Regions from separate parts of the Alcaligenes sp. RM2 genome, predicted to be linked through region 1. Evidence: riboswitches for the same ligand, from Rfam matches in the RefSeq annotation. Region 1 holds a riboswitch; the other holds the start of a gene.
The links. A riboswitch is a leader RNA that binds a small molecule or an ion and turns the genes downstream of it on or off. The one in region 1 is predicted to bind thiamine pyrophosphate.
Positions count from the first base shown of each region.

Region 2: it holds a riboswitch for thiamine pyrophosphate, as region 1 does, so the genes downstream of both, ACU6HM_RS05675 (NUDIX hydrolase) here and ACU6HM_RS04650 (3-oxoacyl-ACP reductase) in region 1, are expected to answer to the same signal.

Region 1 is NZ_JBRFIO010000001.1:1,013,746-1,025,859, forward strand. Features, by position in the region: gene ACU6HM_RS04640 (SDR family NAD(P)-dependent oxidoreductase) at 1-320, opposite strand, end outside; gene ACU6HM_RS04645 (LLM class flavin-dependent oxidoreductase) at 473-1,765, opposite strand; gene ACU6HM_RS04650 (3-oxoacyl-ACP reductase) at 1,762-2,544, opposite strand; TPP riboswitch at 2,595-2,692, opposite strand; TPP riboswitch at 2,760-2,867, shown strand; gene ACU6HM_RS04655 (sodium:solute symporter family protein) at 3,009-4,448, shown strand; gene ACU6HM_RS04660 (OmpA/MotB family protein) at 4,525-5,370, opposite strand; gene ACU6HM_RS04665 (motility protein A) at 5,375-6,190, opposite strand; gene ACU6HM_RS04670 (flagellar protein FlhE) at 6,329-6,667, opposite strand; gene pbpG (D-alanyl-D-alanine endopeptidase) at 6,957-7,961, shown strand; gene ACU6HM_RS04680 (LysR family transcriptional regulator) at 7,972-8,886, shown strand; gene ACU6HM_RS04685 (Bug family tripartite tricarboxylate transporter substrate binding protein) at 9,045-10,034, shown strand; gene ACU6HM_RS04690 (succinylglutamate desuccinylase) at 10,079-11,029, shown strand; gene ACU6HM_RS04695 (NRDE family protein) at 11,158-12,051, shown strand; gene ACU6HM_RS04700 (carboxypeptidase-like regulatory domain-containing protein) at 12,048-12,114, shown strand, end outside.
Region 2 is NZ_JBRFIO010000001.1:1,217,697-1,229,810, forward strand. Features, by position in the region: gene ACU6HM_RS05650 (LysR substrate-binding domain-containing protein) at 1-59, shown strand, start outside; gene ACU6HM_RS05655 (NAD(P)H-dependent flavin oxidoreductase) at 64-996, opposite strand; gene ACU6HM_RS05660 (cytochrome b) at 1,000-1,545, opposite strand; gene ACU6HM_RS05665 (hypothetical protein) at 2,137-2,514, shown strand; gene ACU6HM_RS05670 (tautomerase family protein) at 2,521-2,910, shown strand; TPP riboswitch at 2,956-3,074, shown strand; gene ACU6HM_RS05675 (NUDIX hydrolase) at 3,119-3,592, shown strand; gene thiD (bifunctional hydroxymethylpyrimidine kinase/phosphomethylpyrimidine kinase) at 3,589-4,425, shown strand; gene ACU6HM_RS05685 (response regulator transcription factor) at 4,740-5,459, shown strand; gene ACU6HM_RS05690 (ATP-binding protein) at 5,452-6,810, shown strand; gene ACU6HM_RS05695 (tripartite tricarboxylate transporter TctB family protein) at 6,958-7,407, shown strand; gene ACU6HM_RS05700 (tripartite tricarboxylate transporter permease) at 7,411-8,931, shown strand; gene hisI (phosphoribosyl-AMP cyclohydrolase) at 9,211-9,687, opposite strand; gene fur (ferric iron uptake transcriptional regulator) at 9,716-10,174, opposite strand; gene ACU6HM_RS05715 (dihydroorotase) at 10,200-11,594, opposite strand; gene ACU6HM_RS05720 (SufE family protein) at 11,591-12,114, opposite strand, start outside; gene yidD (membrane protein insertion efficiency factor YidD) at 12,045-12,114, opposite strand, start outside.

The DNA.
Region 1 (12,114 bases):
TTGGTGGCCACCATGGTGTCCCACTGATCCATCTTGGCGTCTTGCGCCTTGTCCACGCCCAGTGCCAGACCAGCGTTATTGATCAGCACATCAATATTGGGAAAACGAGCTGTCAGATCAGCCAGCACCGCTTCTGCTCGCGCACGATCGGTCAAATCCACGCTGACCGGTACAAAACGCTCGCCCAGCTCGGCGGCCAGGGCATCGAGCTTGTCCTGGCGACGCGCCAGACCCAGCACGGTGTGTCCTTCAGATACCAATTTACGGGCAAGCGCAGCCCCAAACCCTGAGGAGGCCCCGGTGACAACGGCGGTTTTCATAGTGCGATCCCTATACAGCTCGCTGCTCGTTAAGCAGGCGACAATTAAAGCATTAAGGATAGCAAACTTCAGGAACTTCGTAGCCTCTTCACCCTAGGGAAAAAGCGGACAAATCCGTCTATGGAAATGCCCGCTTTTTTCTTGCCCTGGCATCAGGCGGCAGGCCGCTCCAGGCCCAGGTGGCCGCGCAGGGTTGCATGCTCGTATTCCTGACGGAACAGCCCGCGTTTTTGCAGAACCGGAATCACCTGCTCAACAAAGTCACGAATGCCATTGGGCAAGGAAGGCGGCATCAGGTTAAAACCATCCGCGCCTTCGTTGCGCCACCATTGCTCAATCTGATCCGCAATGGACTCCGGCGTACCGACCATGGTGCAGTGACCGCCGCCAGCAGCGATTCGGCCCAGCAACTGGCGCACTGTCGGTTTTTCCATTTCCACAATGCGCAGCATGGTGGCATAGCGCCCTTTAGGGCCTTTGAAGCTTTCCAAAGGCGGCAGCGGTGGCACTGGCGCATCCAGCTCCCAATTCATGCAGTCCTGGCCGACAAACATGCCCAGCTGACGCAAGGATGTCTCGGCGGGTAGCAATTCGTCCAGCTCTTGCTGCTTGCGGCGCGCCTCTTCCATGGTGGAGCCCACATAGGTCACCAAACCCGGCATCACGGGCACATCCACGCCACGGCCCGCTTCACGCACGCGTCGTTTGATATCGCGGTAATAGGATTGGGCCGAGGGCAAATCATAAGCCACAGCGTAAATAGCCTCCGCTTTGCGCGCGGCCAAATCACGGCCTTGCTCAGAAGCACCTGCCTGAAACAGCACCGGCTGGCCTTGCGGCGAACGTGGCAAGGTCAAGGGGCCATCCACCAGGAAGTGATCGCCCTTATGCAGGATCTGGCGAACCTGATCCACTTTGGCGTAATCGCCCTTTCTGTCCATGACCAAAGCACTGTCGCTCCAGGAGTCGAACAGTTGCAATGCGGTATCAACAAACTCTTCAGCCCGCGCATAGCGCCAGGCATGATCGGGCATGGCTTCGTAGCCGTGGTTACGCGCTTCCGAGTCAAACATGGATGTCACCACGTTCCAGCCCATCCGCCCATTGGATACATGATCCAAAGAGCACAACATGCGTGCCGCCACAAACGGCGTGTAGAAGGTACTGGAAACGGTACTGATCAAGCCGATACGTTCGGTGGCTCTCGCCAGCGCAGCCATCATGGTCAAGGGTTCGAGGAACCAGCGCGGACCATCGGACACGTTATCGCTGGACTGACCATCGGCAAAGAAAATAGCGTCCAGCTTGCCGCGCTCGGCAATTTGGGTCAGCTCTTCGTAAAACCGGACATCGCCCAAACGTTCGACCTGCGAATCAGGATGGCGCCAGGCTGCTTTGTGGTGCCCGCAGCCCATAATGAACAAATTGAAATGCAGCTGTCTCATCCGTTTTTCACCAATCCACCGTCAACAACCAGATTCTGTCCTGTTACGGCACGCGCCCACGGACCGGCGAAGAACAAGGCCGCATCGGCAAACTCCTCGGGCGTGGTCACGCGGCGCAAGGGTGTGCTGGCCGCAATCAAGTCAAACACCGCTTCGGGCGTGGCCGCGGACGCGTCGGTTGTGCGCAGCAAACCACCGGAAATCATGTTCACGGTAATCTGATCGGGCCCCAGATCGTGCGACAAGGTGCGTGTCATGGACAACAAGGCCGCCTTGGCCGCGGTGTAATCGTGGTAAGGCACCACGGGGTTCTGAAACAGGTTCGTGCCGATATTGATAATGCGACCAAAACCGGCTTGTTTCATGCCGGGCAAGGCGGCCTGTGTGGTGTTCAAGGCCCCGCCCACAATGCCTTCCAGTTGCTGGTTCATCTGAGCCCACGTCAAGGTATCGGCGTGAGGGCGAGCATCGCCATTGAAGGAAAACTCGGGCAAGGCGTTATTGACGACGGTGGTGACGGGCTGGCCAAAATGCGCCTGCGCCTTGGCAAACAAGGCTTGTACCGAAGCCGCATCCGTCACGTCCGCCTGCACGGCCAGACATTGCTGCGGAAATTCGTCCGCCAGCGCCTGAGCGGCTGCCTCACTTTTCAGGTAATTGATCACAACTTTTGCGCCCTGGCCTGCAAAGGCGCGTACCAGGCAAGCCCCCAGGCCGCGTGCGCCGCCGGTGACCAGGACAAGTTGTTGAGAGAGTTCCGAGACGTGTTCCACAGACATGACATTCCTTGCAAAAATTCGGCGAGGATGTCGACCTGCTTGAGACGCAGGGCCATGGATTCGGACATCCCTTCGCCAGTATGAGCTGGATCAGGTTCGACGGGTTTTATCTCAGCCCTTTCCAAGAAGGACACCCCGTGCCGCAGGGCAGACCATAGCATAAATCAAGCTCAACCGGATTATTGACATTTGAAAGAAGCTCTCCTACTCTTCTAGCCTGTTCCTGGGGGAGTCCTTAACGGGCTGAGACTCCGCATTCAAGCGGTAACCCTTAGAACCTGATCCGGATCATGCCGGCGAAGGGAAAGGAAACGCGGCCTGGCAGCCTGCCCGCTCTTGTCTATGCGGCGCATTCACAAGCTCACACGCCCCATTTCAATCCCTCCATTTTTCTGCGCCCTGTTCTGGCAACCTGCCAGCCTGGCCGGTTTGTGCCTGTTCAATCAGGCTTTTGGGGAGATCTCATGCTGGACCAAAGTGCCACCCTCCTGTGGCTCATCGTTTTTTCCGCTGCTTTTGCCTTGGCTGGGGTGCTGTACGCCCGCCACTACAACAGTTCCCTGGAAGACTTTGTGGTGGCTCGCAACAGCCAAAGCTCGGTCGCTACCATTCTGACTTTATTGGCTTCTTCATTGGGTGCCTGGATTCTGTTCTCGCCCGCACAAGCAGCCAGCTGGGGCGGTTTAAGCGCTGTCATCGGCTATGCCATTGGCTCCATGTCGCCCCGTCTGGCCATGATTCCACTCGGTAAGCGCATGCGCGAATTGCTGCCTCGCGGCCACAGCCTGAGCGAGTTTGTCATCGCCCGCTACGGTCGCCCCATGTATGCGCTGACCCTGGTCATCATGCTGTTTTACATGTTCATCTCCATGACGGCAGAAATCACCGCCATGTCCAAGATGATCACCCTGATTGCCCCGATTCCTTTATGGGTCACGGCCAGCATTGTGTTGCTGGCCACGCTGATCTACACCTCTTACGGCGGTTTGCGTGCTTCCATCTTCACCGACAAGGTGCAGATGTTTGTGATTCTGCCCATGCTGTTCCTGATCGTGATGTTCGGCTGGCAAGCGGTGGGCGGCCCGGTACAGTTGTTTGACAACGTGAAACTGGAAGCTCCTCGACTGATCGAGCTTAGCGATCCCGTAGGCGTGAAGGCTGGCCTGACGTTCTTTGTCGCCATCTTGCTGACCGGCCTGTTTCACCAAGGTAACTGGCAACGTATCTATGCCGCCAAAGACACCAAGTCCATGCGTCGCGGCTTTTTGTTGGGTGGTTTGTTTGTAGCGCCCTTCATTTTCCTGATGGGCTTGTTTGGCCTGGCCTTTGTTGGTCTGGGCTCGCCCGGTGACAGCTCCGTGGCCCTGTTCAATGTAATTTTGCCGCACGTACCTGTCTGGTTCCTGGTGCTGCTGATTCCGTTAGGCCTGTCCCTGGTCATGAGCAGTGCCGATACCGCAATCAGCGCTGTCTCCAGCCTGATTGCCGTGGACTTGAGCCGCATCATGCCGCATCGCAACACCGCCCAAATGATGAGTCTGGCGCGTTCCCTGATCTGGATTTGCTCCATCCCTGTGCTCTACGCCTCCTCACAAGGCTTTAGCGTACTGTACTTGTTCCTGTTGGCAGACTTGCTGTGCTCGGCAGCGGCCTTCCCGGTTTTCTTTGGCCTGTACAGCCGCCGCTACGATGGCTTTACGGCCACCATCAGCACCATCGGTGGTCTGGTCGCCGGTCTGGCCGTATTCCCGCGCCCCAATGGTCCTATGGATTACTTGCTGGAGTCCTTCCTGCTGGCCGCGATTGTGCCGGTAGTGATCAGTGTTCTGGTCATGCCCTTGCGTCGTCACCTGCCCAAGTTCGATCTAGGCTCTCTGGCTTCCTCCACGCGCGTACTGGACTAAGTCAGACGCGTTGAATTTCGGCTCAAAACAAAAACCCCGGTTTGCAACATACAAACCGGGGTTTTGTGTTAAAGGCTCATGGGACGGGGCTTTCAGGCTGTGCTTGGGGAGTCTGCACAATAATTTCAACCCGTCGATTCGTCGCACGGCCTTGCGAGGTGCCGTTATCCCCCAAAGGCCGGGTATCGGCATAACCGACAGCGCTCAGTCGCTGGCTGCCAATTCCGTTGGCTTCCATATAACGCACTACGCTACCGGCACGCGCACCTGATAGTTCCCAGTTGGATGGGTAGCGATAACTACGAATCGGCACCGAGTCCGTATGACCTTCAATCACAATAGGATGGGTGGATTTCTGCAGTACGGCAGCCAGTTGGCGTAATACCGTCAAACCTTCCAGCCCCAGATCCGCACCGCCCGAGTTAAACAGAATTTCGCTATTGATACGAAAGCTCACGGATTGGTCGTTCATGACCACATCGATATTGTCGCCCAAGCCGTCCAGATCCAGACCGTGATTGCCTTTGCCTTGTCCCTCACCCTGACCAGCGTCCGGGAAAAGGCCCGCCCCAGCAGGCAACAAACCGGCTCCGTCCTTGCCTGCTTGGGCCACGACTGTAGCCCCTCCCTGCCCTTGTCCCTGCGCCGCCGTTTGCGCCCGCTTACCCGCAAAGGACAGCATCACAATCATCAAGACCAGCAACAAGGTCATCATGTCCAGATACGTGGTCAACCAGGCTTCTTCTTCCTCGGGCACCGCCAGCCCTGGATCATTCCAGGGGCGGCTACGACGACGACTGCCCAGATTGCTGGCCAGTTGTTGTTCGATTTTGGCGCCGCGAGCTTGCTCCAGTTCCTTTTGCAAGGCTTTCTGGCGGTCAGCAAGTTCACCCAAAGTCAGGTCCTGCTCCATGTTTCCCATGGGATCAGCCCCGTTCCGGAGCCGGGTCCGCATCATCATCGCGGCCGCCCCGGTCATTGATCTCGTCCTGATACTGAGCCATGAAGGAGTTCAGCGTCTCACGCATCAAGGCCGGGCCACGGCGCTGGCTCATCATGGACACACCTTGCATGATCATGTTCATCAGAACCACACGCTGTTCGGTACGACGCTCCAGCTTCACCGCCACGGGCTTGAAGACCAGATTGGACAGCAGCACGCCGTAGAACGTCGTCATCAAGGCCAGAGCCATTTGCTGACCAATAGACGTAATGTCACCATCGCCCAGCAAAAACATCAGGTTGACCAAGCCAATCAGCGTGCCGACCATACCGAAGGCCGGTGCAAAGCTGGCCATCAAACGGAACAATTGCGCTTCTGCATGTTCACGAGCACGCAAACGGCTGATACGCCATTGCAAAAGGTCTTCAATATCTTCCTGGGGTGCCCGATCAATCACCAGCTGAACGCCGGTTTTCAGAAAAGGGTTGGCCACTTTTTCCAGCGCCTCTTCCACCGCGCGAATATCCCCCATCATCCACAGGCGGGAGATATTGATCAGCTCGTCCATATCCTGCTGGGTATACAGGCGTTCATTGCGCAGCACGGTGCCGATCAGACCAAAAATACGGACAACTTCGCTTAAGGGATAACTGATGAACGTCGCGGCCAAGGTACCTACCAGCACCACGGCCAGACTGGGCAGGTCCACAAACAAGGCGGGGTTTTCTGCCGTAAAAAACAAGATCACGGCAAACAGCAGCACGCTGGCTACGATGCCGATCAGAGTAGAGGGGTTCATGCACAAGTCCTGGTTATGGCCCGATGGGCATCAGGACTACATATCGGCAGTACGGCAGGTTTCTTTAGGCCTGGACTTTGAGGTGGATCAAGTACAAGAGTAATTAAATCGTTTATTGGGAGACCGCCTCATTTCAGGCTAGCGCTGGTAATTCACCCGTATCGAGGCCTGCACACGCACAGGCTCTGTGCTACCCGCCCAGCTCCACACCTCATGCACCAGCACAAAGCCAAGACGCGCATCCTGACCGGCAAAGGCCCTGGTACTTAATACCGAACCATTCATGTCCACACAGGAGCCGCCTTGCAAGCACAAACGGCTTTTCAGAATGGCGCGCCCATTGTGGTGATAACTGACTTCCACCTTGCCTATGCTTGAAGCCTGTGCTCGCACCGCCTCTGCAGGCAGGAAGCTTTGCTGGGTGCTGGGCGAGCTGGTGGTGATGGCATTGCTAAGCTGTTCCCCGTCCCAGGCCAAGGAGGCAGCATGACTGGCCAGCGGTAATGAAACCAGGACGATAGAAAGCAGGAATCGATTTAAAAAACTGTTTATAAAAACAGGTTTTTTATTATTTCGGACTTTCAGAAAAAGCATAAGCTGTGTTTTTATACAGATAAAAATAAGTTTCTTAATGATACCGCGCAGACATCTTAATTTTTTTTTAACTTTGAGCCGTAAGATACTAATATAAAGAGGATTTTTTCTGGTAGCATAAGCGCATAAATTCTCTCCGCCCTTCTGTTTCTCGCCTACCGGGAACTGAAAAATGCCTCAGACCAGAACAAATAAATTCATTCGACGTGCGCTATGTGTTTTATTTTTAGCGCCTTTTTCGATTTCGTCCTTTGCGCAGACACTGGCGCTGGCCGAGCCATCCACACTGGATGAAGCCACAGCCGCCATCAGCTACAACGTGCCGCATCTGGTTTTCGAGAAAAACCTGCAGCCTATCAGCTATAGCGAGAACGATAGCCGCCGCGCGCTTAATGCCCTTAAACACGACGCCCTGATTCAGCACGCAGCCCTGCGGTCAGAAATTGCCTTTGTGCAGGATCTGGAATCGTCTACTGTGCTGTACCAGAAAAACAGCGACGCCGTTCGCCCCATTGCCTCCATCTCCAAGCTGATGACAGCCCTGGTCGTGGCTGAATCCGGCCTGCCCATGGATGAAATGCTGGAGATCATCGACGAAGATGTGGACCGCGTCAAATACTCCAGCTCGCGTCTTAGCGTTGGCTCCAAACTGAGCCGTGCCGACATGATGCACCTGGCGCTGATGTCGTCGGAAAACCGGGCTGCCCACGCGTTGGGGCGCAGCTATCCTGGTGGCTTGTCTGCTTTTGTGCGCGCCATGAATGACAAGGCACGTGCCTTGGGTATGCGCAATACGCGTTTTGTAGAGCCTACCGGCTTGTCCAGCGACAACGTATCCAGCCCGCGTGATCTGGTCAAGTTGCTGACGGCCACCAGCCAGCATGCCCGTATCCAGCAATACACCACGAATGATCAATACTCCGTGCAGCCTATACGTGGTCGCCAACTGGTGTTCAACAATACCAATCGTTTGGTGAAAAACGCCAATTGGGATATTCAGGTCTCCAAAACCGGCTTCATCAACGAAGCGGGCGAATGCCTGGTAATGCTGACCAAGATCGAAGATCGTGAAGTGGCTATTGTGCTGCTGAACTCCTCGGGTCGTTACTCGCGTATTGGTGACGCCGTACGTATTCGCGATCTGGTTGAAAAATCCAACGGCCTGGCCATGCTGTAAGACGCCCTTCGTGCCCCAGCTAAAACTGCTTGAAGACTTTGTAACCCTGGCTCGTGCGGGCAGTTTTGTTCGGGCAGCAGAGCAACGCCACGTCACACACCCAGCATTTGGACGTCGCATTCGGGCCTTGGAAGCATGGGTGGGAACACCCTTGGTGGAGCGCAGCAGCCTGCCCATCACGCTAACGCCGGAAGGACAGGTGTTTTACAACACGGCTAATCAAGTGCTGGAACAACTGAACCGCGTTCGTCGGCAATTGCAGGCCTCGGATCAAGCCGGACAAGGCAGCTTGCGCATTGCTACCGGCCGTAGCCTGGCACGCACCTTGGTCACGGATTGGGTCAGCCGTCTGCAAAAAGGCAGCCACGCCCCTTTGTCGGCCCATGTGCCTATCGACATCAGCACCGGCATGATGGCCGATATGGCCAAGCTGCTGGCCCAAGGCAAAACCGACTTTCTGTGCTGTTATGAACACCCGGCCTTGTCAATTGAACTGCTGGCCGAGCAAGTGACGTATATGACCATCGCCACTGACAAATTGGTGCCTACCTGTCAGCGCCGCAAGAACGGCACACCTTTATATGAACTCAATGCCGATAGCGGACGCAGCATTCCTTTGATTTCATATTCAGGCGGCTTGGCCATGGCCCGCATTCTGGGTGACAAGCTGCACCACTTTCCCTATCCCCTGGTCAGCACGGTGCGTTGCGATTCTCTGGATACGGCAATGGGCTCGGTATTGAAAGGCATGGGCGTAGCCTGGTTACCCCTGTCCATGATTGCCAATGAATGTCGTCGCGGCACGCTGGTGCAATTGGGCGGCAAAGGCGACGAGATTGCCTTTGAAGTTCGTCTGTATCGCTCCCGAGCCCCGCTCTCGGATCTGGCAGAGTCCGTCTGGGCCTTCACCCAGCAGGGGCGATAAACGCACAAGCAACCGAAAAAGCACGTCCATGTGCCGCAACAGCACATCGCAAGTAGCCGCAACAGACACAATACCCTTTCATAACTAAGGATAAACAGGCCCGCAGCGCGCACACCGGCCGCTGCTTGGAAACCTATCTATTGAACGGGGAGCACATCATGTCTTTTTCTTTTCCCAAGCGCAGCTTGGTCCTTGGCATTCTGGGCGCCTGTAGCCTCTTGCAAGCCTCAATCAGCCACGCCGACACCTACCCCTCACGCAGCCTGACTCTGGTCGTGGGTTATCCCGCCGGAGGCAGCGTGGATCTGACTGCCCGCCTGTTAGCTGAAGAGCTGAGCAGCCGTTTGGGCCAAAGCGTCGTCGTGGAAAACGCAGGCGGTGCCGGTGGCACCATTGGTGCTCAACGCGTACAACGTGCAGCCGCCGACGGCTATACCCTGCTGCTGGGTTCTACCAACGAGATGATCATCGCCGGCATGATCAACAAAGCCGTGCGCTACGACGGGCAAAAAGACTTCACGCCTATTGGCATGATTGCCTCCCAGCCCTTGTTGCTGGCAGCCTCCAAAGAGTCCGGTATTCGCTCCGCGGCAGACTATGCGCAAAAGCTGCGGGCGGCCAAACCGGAAGCCTTCAGCTTTGGTTCCTCCGGCGTAGGTACTACCTTGCACCTAGCCGGTGAAATGGTGAACGCCTCGACCGGTACCACCGCCATGCACGTGCCCTACCGTGGCGTCCCACCCCTGGTTTCGGATTTGATGAGTGGTCAACTGGATACGGCTTACCTTGTGCTGTCCTCGGGCCTGTCGCAAGCTCGCGCAGGCGCCATCGTGCCTTTGGGCATTACCGAAACCCATGCCTCTCCTGCTGCCCCGGAGATCCCGCCGCTGGCCGATACACCCGGCTTTGAAAAGGTCGACATCAACGTCTGGTTTGGTTTGTATGGCCCCAAGGATTTGCCTGAATCCGTCACCAGCACCTTGCGTCAGGCTCTGGACAGCAGCCTGCAATCGGCTAACTTGCAAGAGAAAATGCAATCCAATGGAGCCACGCTTTACGCACCCGGCATGAACGCGGCAGAGTTCCAGGCCAAAGAGGTCGACAAATATGCTCGTCTGGTCGAACTGGCCAAGCTGCAAGCCGAATAAAACACATGCGCCCCGGCTAGCTGCTGGGGCGCTGGAGTCTTTCCATGCAATTTTCTCTTTCCTTGCCTGACATTCAAGAAGAGCGTCAGGGCAATACCGGTGTCCCTGGACTCTGGTGCCTGGACTCGGGCGAAGCGGGCCGTACCGTAATGATCAGCGCCCTGATTCATGGCAACGAACTTTGTGGGGCCTGGGCCTTGAAAGCCGTGTTGGCCAGTGGCCTGAAGCCCCGTCGTGGCAAGCTGATTCTGGCCTTTTGCAATCTGGACGCCTTTGATCGCTTTGATCCTGAGCAGCACGATGCCAGCCGCTACGTGGACGAAGACATGAACCGCGTCTGGAGCGATCAGAAGCTGGCTCAAACACAGACACAAGAACAGCGTCGCGCACGAGCCATTTTGCCTTGGCTGGAACAAGCCGACTGGTTGCTGGATCTGCACTCCATGCATGAACCCAGCGCCCCCTTGTTATTGACTGGCACCTTGGCACGCAATATCGAGCTGGCTCGTACTCTGGGCGCTCCCGAGCATGTGATTGTGGATAGCGGCCATCAAGACGGCGTACGCATGCGCGATTACGGTCGATTCTCGGACCCTGAAGCCCATGAAGCGCGCTCCTTACTATTGGAATGCGGCTTTCATGGCGATCCTGATACACCGGCAATCGCACTGGACCTGATTGCCCGCTTTCTGCTCGCCTCCGAGATTGTGGAAAAAGAGGATTTGCCCTCGGACTGGCGTCGAGCGTCTCCCGATACGCAACGCGTTCTGCAAGTCACCCATGCGATTGTCGCCCCTTCCATGCAAGTCAGTTTCGATCAGAACTGGCAAGGCCTGGAAACCTTGGCCGATGCAGGCACGGCGATCGGACAAGCTGATGGCCAAGCCTGGCTGACGCCCTACGATAACTGCACCTTGGTCATGCCCTCGCTGCGCCAGCTACGTCCGGGCGTCACCGTCGTGCGTCTGGCACAAAACTACGACGCCCTTTCATAGATCGCTTAAATCTGACGTTCAAGCCCTGAATGCCAAGCCTAAAGAGGCATTCTCAATACCGAGAAAAAAAGCGGAACTTGGCGGTACTTTGGCTACCAAAGCCTGCATAGCCATCCTACAATCGGCACATGTGCATCGCTTATATCGCCGTCGGAGTTAATGCAGATTGGCCGCTGATTATTGCCGCCAATCGCGACGAATATCATGCTCGCCCCAGCCAAGCGGCTCAACCTTGGCGGGACGAGCCCGATATTCTGGCGGGTCGGGACCTGCAAGCCGGGGGCACCTGGCTGGGCCTGACACAAAGCCGTGGACGGCTGGCCTTGCTGACCAATTACCGCGAAGCCCCCAGCAACAAAAACAGCAAGCAACGCTCACGCGGCGAACTGATCCCCCAGTTTCTAAGAGACGAGCGCAGTCCAGCCGACTATCTGGAACAACTCGCCCAGGAAGGAGCCGATTACGCAGGCTTCAATCTTTTTGTGCTGGAATGGCCGGACAAGCAACAGCCTTTACGCATGGGCTATTACAGCAACCGTCATCCCAGTGGCAGCCCGCACATGCTGGGACCAGGCGTACATGTTCTGAGCAATGCCTGGCTTAATACACCTTGGCCCAAAAGCCTGTTCCTGAAAGAAACCCTGCAGGCACAGCATTTTGATGGCTCGCCACCAGCGGTAGAAGGCTTGTTTCAGGGTTTACGCAATCAGGAAGTCGCAGCCGATGCCGACTTGCCCCAAACCGGCTTAAGTCTTGAGCACGAACGCTTGTTAAGCAGCCCGTTTATTGTCAGCCCCAATTACGGCACCCGCTGCACCACCGTCATCACTATTAATCAGCGCGGACATGGAATGCTGCGTGAACGCAGTTTCAATCCGCAGGCAGAACCGACCCGTCAACATGACTGGCCGTTGTTGTGGCCCAGCTTTCATCCTGACAGCCAGCCCCACCCCTCTCATAACAGCAACAGGGCCCCTGAGGGCCCGCTTAGCCACCTTACTTCAAGCAAGGAAACCTCATGAGTCCTCGTCTTTCATTGATCGGCATTGCCATGTCGCTGGCCTTATTGAGCAGCCCCATCGTGC
Region 2 (12,114 bases), 200 kb from region 1:
CTCTGACGGGCCAGCCTGTGGGTCTGTCCAGCAGCGCCGCACAGGCTTTGCCGCAGTAAGGCATCAGGACAGGCCCAGGGCCAGTTCCGCGACCCGTTCTGCCGCTGGCACAATGCTGTGGATCTTGCCGACGCCCTGACCGGCATACAAAGACAGTTTCCTGGCCATTCTGTCCTTATCAATCGCCCGTGCCCCGCCTCCAACCAAACGCAGCACATTCCACTTGTCGCGGTTGGGAATCACCCGATGCGGCGTGCCGTACGTCCAGCCAAAGGAATAGCCAGTGCGATATTCCGTATCGTCCGTACTGGCTTCCAGAATCTTTTGCTTGTAGAGCGGATGCGCGTTGGACTCCTCGCTGGCCAGAAAGGCCGTGCCCACCAATACGCCGGAAGCCCCCAGGCTCATGGCCGCCCTGACATCCTGGCGGGTCGTAATCCCGCCTGCCGCCAGTACGGGACGACCTTGCGCACAGTCCAGAATCGCTGGTAGCAAAGACATCAGGCCAATCGTGCCGCGATTCAGATGGCCACCACCCTCACTGCCTTGGGCCACGATAATGTCGGCCCCATGCGCAATCGCTTTACGAGCCAGAGCCACCGTGCCGGTTTGCACCATCACAATCATGCCGGCGTCTTTGGCGCGGGGAATCATGTCGGCGGAATAGTCCTCAGCATAGAACAGCGACAGGATGCGAGGCCGCTCCTGCAAGATCACTTGAAACTGGGCCTCGAACACCTCCGGGCCACCAAACTGCGGCACCACATTCACCCCGAAAGGCTGGTCCGTCAGTGCCCTGGTTTCCCGCAGCCACTTACGCAGCATCAAGGGAGCCAGACGCAAGCCACCCAGCACACCCATCCCACCCGCGTTCGCTACCGCCGCCACCAATTGCGGCCCGGAAATCGCAGCCATGCCCGCCAGAAAAATCGGGTACTGCACTCCGCACATATCCGTAATGACATTGCCCGCAAAGTCTCGATTTGCTTCGCTCATGATTTACAACTCCACCTGTTTGCCCAAGATGCGACGCAAGGCCAGATTCTTCAGTACAAAATGATTCTTGAATGCCCCGAAAAGGTGCAAGGCCAGCCCTGCCAAAAAGGCTGTGGCGCCAATATTGAACAGCACATCAACCACGGCTTTGACCTGCTCATTCGGGCTGATCACGGTCGGTAACGCCAGGCCACCGGGCAACTCCACCGCCACGCCAGCCGCCGCACGGGATAGCCAGACGGCGACGGGCAGCAGCACCATCGCCAAGGCCAGGGCTGTCGCCACGGAGCGGGCCACTATTACTTCCACCGGGTTGGGCGAGCCCACCGGCAAGGGGTGAAAAGAAGTCACCCGCGCCCAGAAGCGGTAGATGGAAATCAGGAACAGCAGCGTCCCCAGCAGATTTTGCAGCTGCACCAATCGCACATCGCCGGGGCTTTGGGCCAGGGCCACCCCCAAGCCCAGAATGGAAAACAGCAAGGCCGCTACAAGCCAGTGCAGCACAATAGTGATGGGCGAGAACCTGAGTCCGTTGTCTCGCAATTGCATGATTAGCTCCTTGAAAAGGTCACCGGGGGCAAGTCCTCTACAGTGCAATACCGAGAGTGATACGTCGTGAGCCACTTGCCCAACAGGTACAAGCGGCCAGTGTCGGCAGTCACCTTGTCGCCTGCAGGCCTGGGCCTGTGTCACAGTGGCTTCAGAGCCTTGGCTGTGCCAAGAACCGTCGTTTAGAAGCCCTGACGATAGGCGCAGCAACAGATCAAGTAAAATGATGAATACTGATTAATAAAATCTTTTTTAGTGATTGATAAACAGAAAGTTCTTCTCAGAACGCCAAGCGACAGGCGTGCAACCTTCATCATCAAGCCATCCAAGGGCAACAAGTAACACCCGCTGATCGTTCGCAAGAAACCGCAGGCTCATCTAGGCCTCGCCTACATGAATCGTTTTTTTATCATTATTAGTGATTCATATAATCATTATTCATCATTTTACTTGATCCAATCAGTCTTCTATCTTCCCTATCGATAGCCCTGCTATCCCGCCCTCAAACCAGGAGACTGAAACCATGACTCGCCCAGCTGTCTATCTTGAACACTGTAAAAAAAGCCACGTCTTGCCCGGCTTTTTAATCTTATGGTGACGGACGCTCAACGCGACATCATCAGGACCGCTGCCCCGCTGCTGGCAAGCGGCGACAAAGCCCTGACCACCTATTTTTATGAATTGATACTGCGCGACTCCCCACCGATGAGCCCCTTGGTCAGCCAGATCGCCAACAATCTCCTCGCTCTACAGATCCAGCCCGAGCATGACCCAATGATGAGCACTTGCCAGCTGCAGGCCATACGCGAAGAGCTGATCGCGAGGATGACAGGCAACGAGCTCATAGATGGATGGGTCGCCGCCTATCAACAGTTGTCGAATTTGCTAATCGAAGCCGAACGTCTGATTTACGACGATATGGCTATCAGTTCCAGCGGCCTTGCAGACCGCAGTACCAATCAAGAATGAACCATCATGCCATTACTGAAATTTGATCTGATCCAAGGCCGCAACGACAAAGAGCTGCGCCTGCTGCTGGACACCGCGCATCAAGCTATGGTGCAAGCCTTTGATGTTCCCGCCAGCGACCGCTACCAGTGCGTGACCCAGCACCGTCCCGGCGAGCTGATACTGGAAGACACCGGCCTGGGCTATCCGCGTAGCGACAAGGTGGTACTGCTGCACATCGTGTCCCGCCCCCGCAGCGAGAGTCAGAAAGTCCAGTTCTACCGCTTGCTGGCAGAACGGCTGGAACAGAACTGTGGCGTGTCGCCCAATGACCTGATCATCGCTCTGGTAGAAAACAGCGATGCAGACTGGTCCTTCGGGCGTGGGCGGGCGCAGTTTTTGACGGGGGAGTTATAGGCTAAAGACAGGTATACTCGCCCAGACCGTTTTTACAGAAACGGTCTTTTCACCGAGGGGAGCCTGGCGAGCAGGCTGAGAAACTGCCCGAGCAGATTGCACCGCAGTGACCCGTTGAACCTGATCCGGGTCATGCCGGCGAAGGGACGGGTCTGTACCTGCTCGCCGCTTGCTGCCGGATGGCTATCCTTGACTAGGAGTTGCTATCTTGTCTTCTGACCACTCTCCCTCCCCCATCGGCCCGGTTGCCGCCACCCTGGCTGCCGTCATCCATCAAGACCGGATTTTGCTGATACGCCGCGCCAATCGCCCCGATGCAGGACGCTGGGCCTTTCCGGGTGGCAAGATTCGCGCGGGCGAAACCATCATGGCGGCGGCCCATCGGGAACTGACCGAAGAAACCGGCGTACAAGGCCAGGCCATGCAGCTCTTTGATGCGCTGGATGTATTTGACCGCGAACCCAGCGCCAGACCTTTGGCCTATTCGCATTTCATTCTGATTGCCGTGCTGTTTCGCTGGCAGCAAGGTGAGCCGCAAGCAGGCGATGACGCTCTGGACGCGCGCTGGTTCAGCAATGCGGAACTGGACAGTCTGGATGTGGCACACAGCTTTGATGTAGTACGAGTTGCCCGTCGGGCACTGGCATTGGCTACCACTCAAGATCAAGCAGGCCAAGCATGATTCCCAATGTCTTGAGTATTGCGGGCACGGACCCGACCAGCGGTGCCGGTATTCAGGCTGATCTGAAAGCCATGTATGCCTTGGGCGCTTATGGCATGAGCGTGATTACCGCCGTGGTCGCGCAAAACACCCAGGGTGTGCGGTGTTTTGTGGCGCTGGAGCCGGACTTTGTGGCGGACCAGTTGGATGCGGTGTTTGAGGATGTGCGCGTGGATGCCATCAAGATCGGCATGATCGCCAATGCAGGGATTGCGGAAGCAATTGCAGACCGCCTGCACCATCACGGTCTGGACTGCCCGATTGTGCTGGACCCGGTCATGGTCGCTAAAAGCGGGGATCGTTTGCTCAGCCCCGAAGCCGTGTCCGTCGTGCGCGACAGGCTGCTGCCCATGTGTACCCTGCTTACCCCCAACTTGCCCGAAGCGGGCGATCTGCTGCACAAACCGGAACCCGCCTCACTGCAAGAGATGCACAGCACCTTAAGCGAACTGTGCTTGCTGGGCCCTGCGTGGGTGCTGTTAAAGGGCGGCCATCTGGACGGCCCGGACAGTGTGGATTTGCTGCAAGGCCAAGGGCAAAGCCATGTTTTTCAGTCGCCACGCATTCCGACACGCAACACGCATGGCACGGGCTGTTCGCTGTCCTCCGCCATTGCTGCTCTGTTACCGGGCCGCAGCGTACCGACCGCGGTAGGCTTGGCCAAGGAATACTTGAATGGCGCTTTGGCCGCGGCTGACCAATTGCGGATTGGCTTGGGGCAAGGTCCGGTCCATCACTTCCATGCTTTGTGGTCACCTGCAGAGAGTAAGGCGACCTCCCCAATCCAGGAATAGAGCCCACCTTGTATTGGGCCTCATAGCGCCACCCGCATTTTTTAGCCAATGGACAAACATCCCAGACAATTTCCGGCGCATTTCCGGATTTCCAGCCCGACAGCCCTGAGACTTTTATTAGAATAATGTGCTGACTAATTACTCCTATAATTCAGAGCACATGACAGTATTAACAGGATGAATCAATATTTATATTTCCTGACATCAAACATTACCGTTTTGTCATGTTCGCCTCATAGTCGGGATCAGCCTTTTTGATCAATCCATTTCTGGAATGGATGAGTCTGCCACTTCATAAATCTCCGAGAAGCCAAATGTGGAATTGCTTACTGATTGAAGACGACCGGGAAAATGCCCGGTATTTAGTGAATGGCTTATCCGAGCTGGGCTATTCGGTGGTGACCAGTCATGATGGCGTTTCCGGTTTGGAAAATGCCATGAAAGACGTATGGGATGTGATTATCCTGGATCGCATGCTACCCAATAATGTCGATGGCCTGTCCATTCTTTTTACTTTGCGATCTTTAGGTAAAAAAGTCCCTGTACTGGTATTAAGTGCCTTATCCGGCGTAGACGACAAAGTTGATGGTTTGAAAGCCGGTGGCGATGATTATTTAATCAAGCCCTTTTCCTTTCAGGAATTGGCCGCCCGCCTGCATGCCCTGATACGCCGCAGCAGTGACAATGCAGAAATCAAGAATCTGCAGGTGGATGATCTGGTCATGAATATCCGCAACCAGAAAATCTCCCGTGGCGACGAGGTGCTGGAGCTGCAACCTCGTGAAATCAAGCTGCTGTCCTACCTGCTGATGAACAGCCACAAGATCGTTACCCGCACCATGCTTCTGGAAGTGGTCTGGGGCTATAACTTCGACCCCCAATCCAATGTGATTGGTGTGCTGGTCAGTCGTTTGCGGCGCAAGGTGGACAAGGAAGGCGCCACGCCCCTGATCCATACCGTGCGTGGCCGTGGCTATGTACTTAGCGACAAGGACAGCATCGACGGTTTCAAGCTAAAGCGCTGCGATGATTGATTTCATCAAACGCCTGTGGGAGTCCACCTCCTTCCGGCTGACCTTGAACTACAGCATCCTGGCCATCTTCACCACGCTCTTTTTAATCGGTTTTTTCTACGTTCAGGTGTTTGGAGCCTTGCGCGACGAGCACCTGCGGCAAATCAACGTCGCCGTACAGCGTCTTAGCATTGCCTACGAAGTCGGCGGGCGCGAAGAGATCCTGCGCATGATCGAGCTAACCCTCTCGGACCGGATTGATTCGGGCCAGGAAATCTATCTGCTGCTGGACGAATTCAATCACACCCTGGTGGGCAATATCAGCGAGATCCCCGGCCTGAACAACCTGCCAGAACGACAAGTGGTGGAAGTGCAGATCAAGCATATCGACGCGCTATCCGAAGGCAATGTCCGCGTCACCAAACTGTCCGGCGGAGAAACCCTGGTGGTCGGCCACGAGCTGGGCACCTTGATCGAGCTGCGCGCCATGCTTAGCCGCATCATTGTCACCTCCATGATCCTGGCCTTGATGCTAGTAATTCTGGGCGCCTATGTCTTTAGCAATGAGCTGAAATACCGCGTGGGCCGCATCCGCCTGCTGACGGAACAGGTAGGCGCGGGCGACATTTCCAAGCGCATCACCTCCGAGAGCGAGGACGTTTTTGGCCTGATCCACCACGACATCAACCGCATGCTGGACAAGATCGAGAGCCTGATGCAAGGCGCACGGCATATCTCCGATACCGTGGCCCACAATATCCGCACCCCGCTCACCCGCATCGTTGGCAAGCTGCGTGAAACCCAGAACCTGCCTGGTGTCCCGCCCCATGTCCGGGAGGCACAACAAGACGCGATTGAAGAAGTAGAGAACCTGAGCGTGCTGCTGGGCAAGCTGCTACAAATTGCCGAGCTGAATGCCGGTGTGCAAAGACAGAACTTCAAGGCCTGCGATCTGGAAGTGATTGCCGAAGACGTTCTGGACTTGTACAGCTTTTTCGCTGAAGAAAAGGGCGTCACGCTGCAGAAAAAGAAAATCGACAGAGTCATTATTAATGGCGACAGCAATTTATTAGCCAGTGCTTTAGCCAATCTGGTGGATAACGCTGTTAAATACGCCCATTCCCATGCCAGCGTTGAAATTAAAAAACGCTTTGACAATAAAATCTCCATCATTGTGGAAGATGATGGCCCGGGATTACCAGAAAGCGAATATGAAAACGTAGGCAAGTATTTTTATAGATTCAATAATAATAGTGAAGGATTTGGATTGGGATTAACCAGCGTTGCCGCCATTATTGAATTGCACCGGGGCGAGCTGATTTTCTCCAAAGGAGTATCCGGCTTGAAAGTCACCATTGTGCTGCCTGTTTAAGCCTTACCAAACCGTTCAAACATGACCAAAAGGTAATGAAACTGTCACCCTAAGCCCTCTCCTGCTCCGCTAAGCTAGCCTCATTTTTAATCGCTCTTTTTCAGGGTTTATAAAAATCATGCTTGCTTTAGGGGAATGAGGAGATTCATGAGCAGACAAAAATATTATTCAGCCGGCCTGATGGTGGGAGTAGGCGTATTTACCGTCCTGATGGGACAGAAATACTCCTTGGGCACCATGGCCCGCATGGGACCGGGCTACTTCCCGTTTCTGCTGGGCATCGTGATGATTGTGCTGGGCGCTCTGTACCTGTTTGTAGAGACCGCCGCGCACGACGATGAGCAGGAGGAGGACTACGGCCCGCCGCAATGGCGTGGCTGGATGGCGATTGTGGGTGGCATCATCGCCTTCATTATTCTGGGTCGCTACGGCGGACTGGTTCCCGCCACCTTTGCCCTGGTGTTCATCTCTGCCATGGGCGACAAGGAACATTCCTGGCTCACCGCCCTGCTGCTGTCCATTTTCGTGACGCTGCTGGGTGTGGTTATTTTCTCCTGGGGGCTGGAGCTGCAATTCCCCCTGTTCACTTGGGGCTAAGCCATGGAAATTCTATCTAACCTGATGCACGGCTTTAGCGTTGCCTTTCAACTGGACAACCTGATGTGGGCCGTGTTTGGCGTGTTCATGGGGAACCTGATCGGGGTGCTGCCCGGCATGGGTGTGCTGGCAGCCATCTCCATCCTGCTGCCCCTGACCTACGCCATGACCCCGACCGCCGCCCTGATTATGTTGGCCGGTATTTACTATGGCTCCCAGTACGGTGGCGGCATTACCTCCATCATGCTGAATCTGCCCGGTACCGCCTCGCACGCAGTGGCGTGTCTGGACGGCAACCCCATGGCCCGCAACGGCAAAGCCGGATCGGCTCTGTTCATGTTGATGTTGTCCTCCTTTTTTGGGGCCACCATCGGCATTCTGGCCATGATTCTATTCTCGCCCGCGCTGGTCGATATTGCCTTCAAATTCGGCCCGGCTGAATACTTTTCCATGATGATGCTGGGCCTGCTGGCCGGCGCCACACTGGCCAAAGGTTCTGCCATCAAGGGCGTGGCCATGGTCGTCATGGGTTTGATCTTTGGCGTGGTCGGTACGGATGTGAACAGTGGTGTATCGCGCTTTGATTTCAATATTCCGGAACTGCAGGACGGCTTGCAGATTGTGGCGCTGGCCATGGGCCTGTTCGGTATTGCGGACTTCCTCAAGAACATCAACCGGATCAATAGCGGCCACACCAAGGCCATTGGTAAAGTCTCCACCCGTTCCCTGCGTCCGGAAAAAGGCGATATCAAGCAATCCAAAGGCGCTCTGGTGCGCGGTACTGCGATTGGTGCGGCTTTCGGGATTCTGCCCGGCACTGGCCCGACCATTGCGTCTTTCATTGCCTACGCCACGGAAAAGAAAGTTGCCAAGAACCCCGAGCGCTTTGGACGTGGTGCGATTGAGGGCATTGCTTCGCCCGAAGCCGCCACCAGTGCCTCTACCCAGACCAGCTTCATTCCTACCCTGAGCCTGGGCATTCCCGGCGACCCGGTCATGGCCTTGATGCTGGGCGCGCTGATCATTCACGGCATCCAGCCTGGCCCGCAAATGGTGGTCGAGCACGCCGATATGTTCTGGGGCCTGATCGCCAGTTTCTGGGTGGGCAACATCCTGCTGCTGGTGTTGAACCTGCCCTTGATCGGCATGTGGGTGCGCCTGCTGTCCGTGCCCTTCAAGTACCTGTACCCCGCGGCCCTGTTCTTTGTGTGCGTGGGTGTCTATAGCACCAACAACAACCTGTTCGATGTGAATATCGTGCTGCTGTTTGGGGTGCTGGGTTACTTCTTCATGCGCCTGCGCTTTGAGGCGGCCCCCTTGCTGCTGGGCTTTGTCTTGGGACCGATGGTAGAAGAAAACTTCCGCCGCGCCCTGCTGCTTTCTCGTGGTGACCCCATGATCTTCCTGGAGCGCCCGATCAGCATGGTCTTTATTATTGCGTGCATCTTGCTGATGCTGGGACTGAGCTACTCGTTCTGGCGCTCGAATAGCCAGAAGAAGCTGGGAGCCCTGGCCAAGGCTTGAAACTCTGACACCCACTAGTCATGGGGGGATCGGCTAAACGCAATGCTTTTACCGCAGCCTCCATAAGAAAAAGCCGGGCTCATTTGCCCGGCTTTTTTTGTGCCTGCCCCTATCCAGGACTGCAACACGCCTGTGCACTCTTCCTGGCGGAACCAAACACCAGATGACTTAAGGCCGCCAAAGCAAAGGCAGTCAGCGCACCGTACACCATGACCCAGCCAAAACCGGCAATCAAGGCCGCATGAACCGCCTCGATGGGAACCGTTGCATAAGCACCCTTTAAAGCATAGTGGGATTGGGCACATCCCCATACACGTCTTTGGGATCAAAGGTCTTGGCGGACTCCACAAAGACCAGATCCTGACCCTTGCTATGCTCGACACCAACCGGCACCTGTCTGTAGAAACAGGAGTGATAGCCTACGTGGCAACTGGCCCCGGAACCGGCTACCCGCACACGTAACCACACCGCATCCTGGTCGTCGTCGATACGCATTTCCTCTACCGTCTGCACCAGTCCACTGCTGGCACCTTTATGCCAGAGCATTTGACGCGAGCGACTCCAGTAATGGGCTTCACCGGTCTGTATGGTCTTTTCCAGGGCTTCCCGGTTCATGTAACCCAGCATCAAGACCTCGCCATTGTTAGCGTCTGTCGTGATGCAGGCAATCAGGCCCTGTTCGTCAAATTTGGGGGCCAGTTCGTGGCCCTCCTCCACCTGCTCTACCGAGATTCGGCGGTTTATTTGTACTGCCATATTGTCAGCAGATCTTGTGTCTTGTCCTTTAGCCTTCATGTTTTCTCCTTGTCATCATGGGTTCCGGGCGATATTCACAATCCGGATTCAGGCAGCGTCCGTACACCACATGACTATGTTCCATAACCTGAAAGCCCCGCTCCTGAGCAATCATTTTTTGCTGCTGCTCGATCGTCTGATCATGAAACTCCTGCACACGCCCGCAGTCCGTGCAAATCAGGTGATCATGGTGTTCGCCATCGTCCAGCTCATACAGCGCCCGGCCGGATTCAAAATAAACCTGCTTTAGCAAGCCTGCCTGTTGCAGCTGGGTCAGCACCCGGTAGACAGTCGCCAGGCCAATCTCACTGCCTTGCCGGATCAGTTGGCGATACACATCGTCTGCCGTCAAATGACGAATGCCGGGGGCCTGGAATATCTCAAGAATCTGGATACGAGCCGTCGTCACCTTCAGGCCTCGCTCTTTAAGCTCTTTTGAATCCGTCACGACGTACTCCTTGCTGAACGGGCGGTTAAGGGACTTCCAGAAAACGCAGCGGCCTGCCTTGCGCCTGCCCTTCCAGGACTTCATCACGAACAACACAATGGCCGCGCACAATGGTGTGAATCGGCCAGCCCACAACTGGCATGCCGTCGTAGGGAGACCAGCCGCTGACGCTGGCAATCCAGTCATTGCGGACGCGGCGGCGTGCCTTCAAATCCACAATACTGAAATCCGCATCAAAACCCAGGGCTATGCGTCCCTTGCCTTCCAGTCCAAAAATCCGGGCAGGTCCGGCACTGGTCAAATCCACCAGTCGCTGCAAACTCAGGCGGCCTGCGTGTACATGGTTCAACATCACGGGCAGCAAGGTTTGCACGCCAGTCATGCCACTGGGTGAGGCGGGATAGGCTTGAGACTTTTCCTGCAAGGTATGAGGTGCATGATCGCTGCCAATGACATCCACCACGCCCGAACGAATCGCCTGCCACAGCGCGTCTTGATGAACCTGCCCGCGCACCGGGGGATTCATTTGCGCCAGGCTGCCCAGACGCTCATAACAGTCGGGGGCTTGCAGACTGAGATGGTGTGGGGTCACTTCTACCGTTACGCGATCTTTGTGCGCGGCCAGAAACTGCATTTCCTCTGCGGTAGACACATGCAACACGTGCAATCGGCGCTTCTCCTCTTCCGCCAGACGAACAATGCGTTGGCTTGCCTTCAAGGCACTTTCCACATCACGCCAAATCGGGTGTTGGCGCACGTCGCCACTATCCAGGGCGATATATTTGCGTTCACGCAGCCTGGCCTCATCCTCGGCGTGTACTGCCAGCCGTCTGCGACCATGACGCAAGATGCGACGCAGCACGGCGTCCTCATCCGCTAATAGGTCTCCAAAGGAGCTGCCCATAAAGACCTTGATGCCTGCACAACCTGGGAGCTGTTCCAGTTCCTGCAAGGAATCGGCATTCAAGGCAGAGCCACCGATATAAAAGGCATGATCACACCAGCTTCGGCCTTGAGCAGCATCCAGCTTGGCTCGCAAATCGGCAGCACCCAAGGTCAAGGGATAGGTGTTGGGCATTTCAAAAACCGCCGTCACGCCGCCCAGGACTGCGCCCCGTGTACCCGCTTCCAGATTCTCTTTGTGCTCCAGCCCCGGCTCTCGGAAATGCACCTGACTGTCGATCACCCCTGGCAAAACATGCAGGCCATTAAGGTCCAGCACACAGTCTGCACTCCAGCCGGGCAACAAATCACCAAGAGCCGTAATCCGGCCTTGCGCACAGGCGATGTCGAGACGCTCGGCCCCATTAGGTGTCATTACCGTAGCGCCACAGAGCAGCAAATCGGCATGACGCAAAGTATGCTGCCTGGCGGTTTCTGCAGTCCGGGAGGTAGAGGCCTTCGGGATTACTGGCGTCATGGTTTTACCTTTGAGGCTTCTACATCCAGAGCGTCTTGTGCCGTCAAACGAATCCGCTCCATCATGCGAAACAGACCATTGGCGCGATTCGGTGACAAGTGCTGCTTCAGTTCAATTGCCCGTAAAAAGTCAGGGGGATGGGACAGGATTTCTTGCGGCAAACGCCCCGAGTACACCTGCATCAATAAAGCCAATAAGCCGGTGACGATGGCGGAATCACTACGGGCCTGAAAAAACAACTTGTGATCACGCAATTCAGACACCATCCAGACCTGTGCCTGACAGCCATGCAAACGGTTCGTCTCGGTACGCCATTCGTCCGGGAAGTCCGGCAAGGAGCGCCCCAGATCAATCAAATATTCGTAGCGGGCCATCCAGTTCCCCAGGAACTGGAAACTCTCCACAATGGCTTGCTGGGCTTGAACTATGGACTCTTCTGGTGCTGCAGCCTTACCCACGGTCTTCTCCTGCTTGCTTGAGCGATTGCCTACCCCGATCATCAAGAGCTGGAACAGGGTCA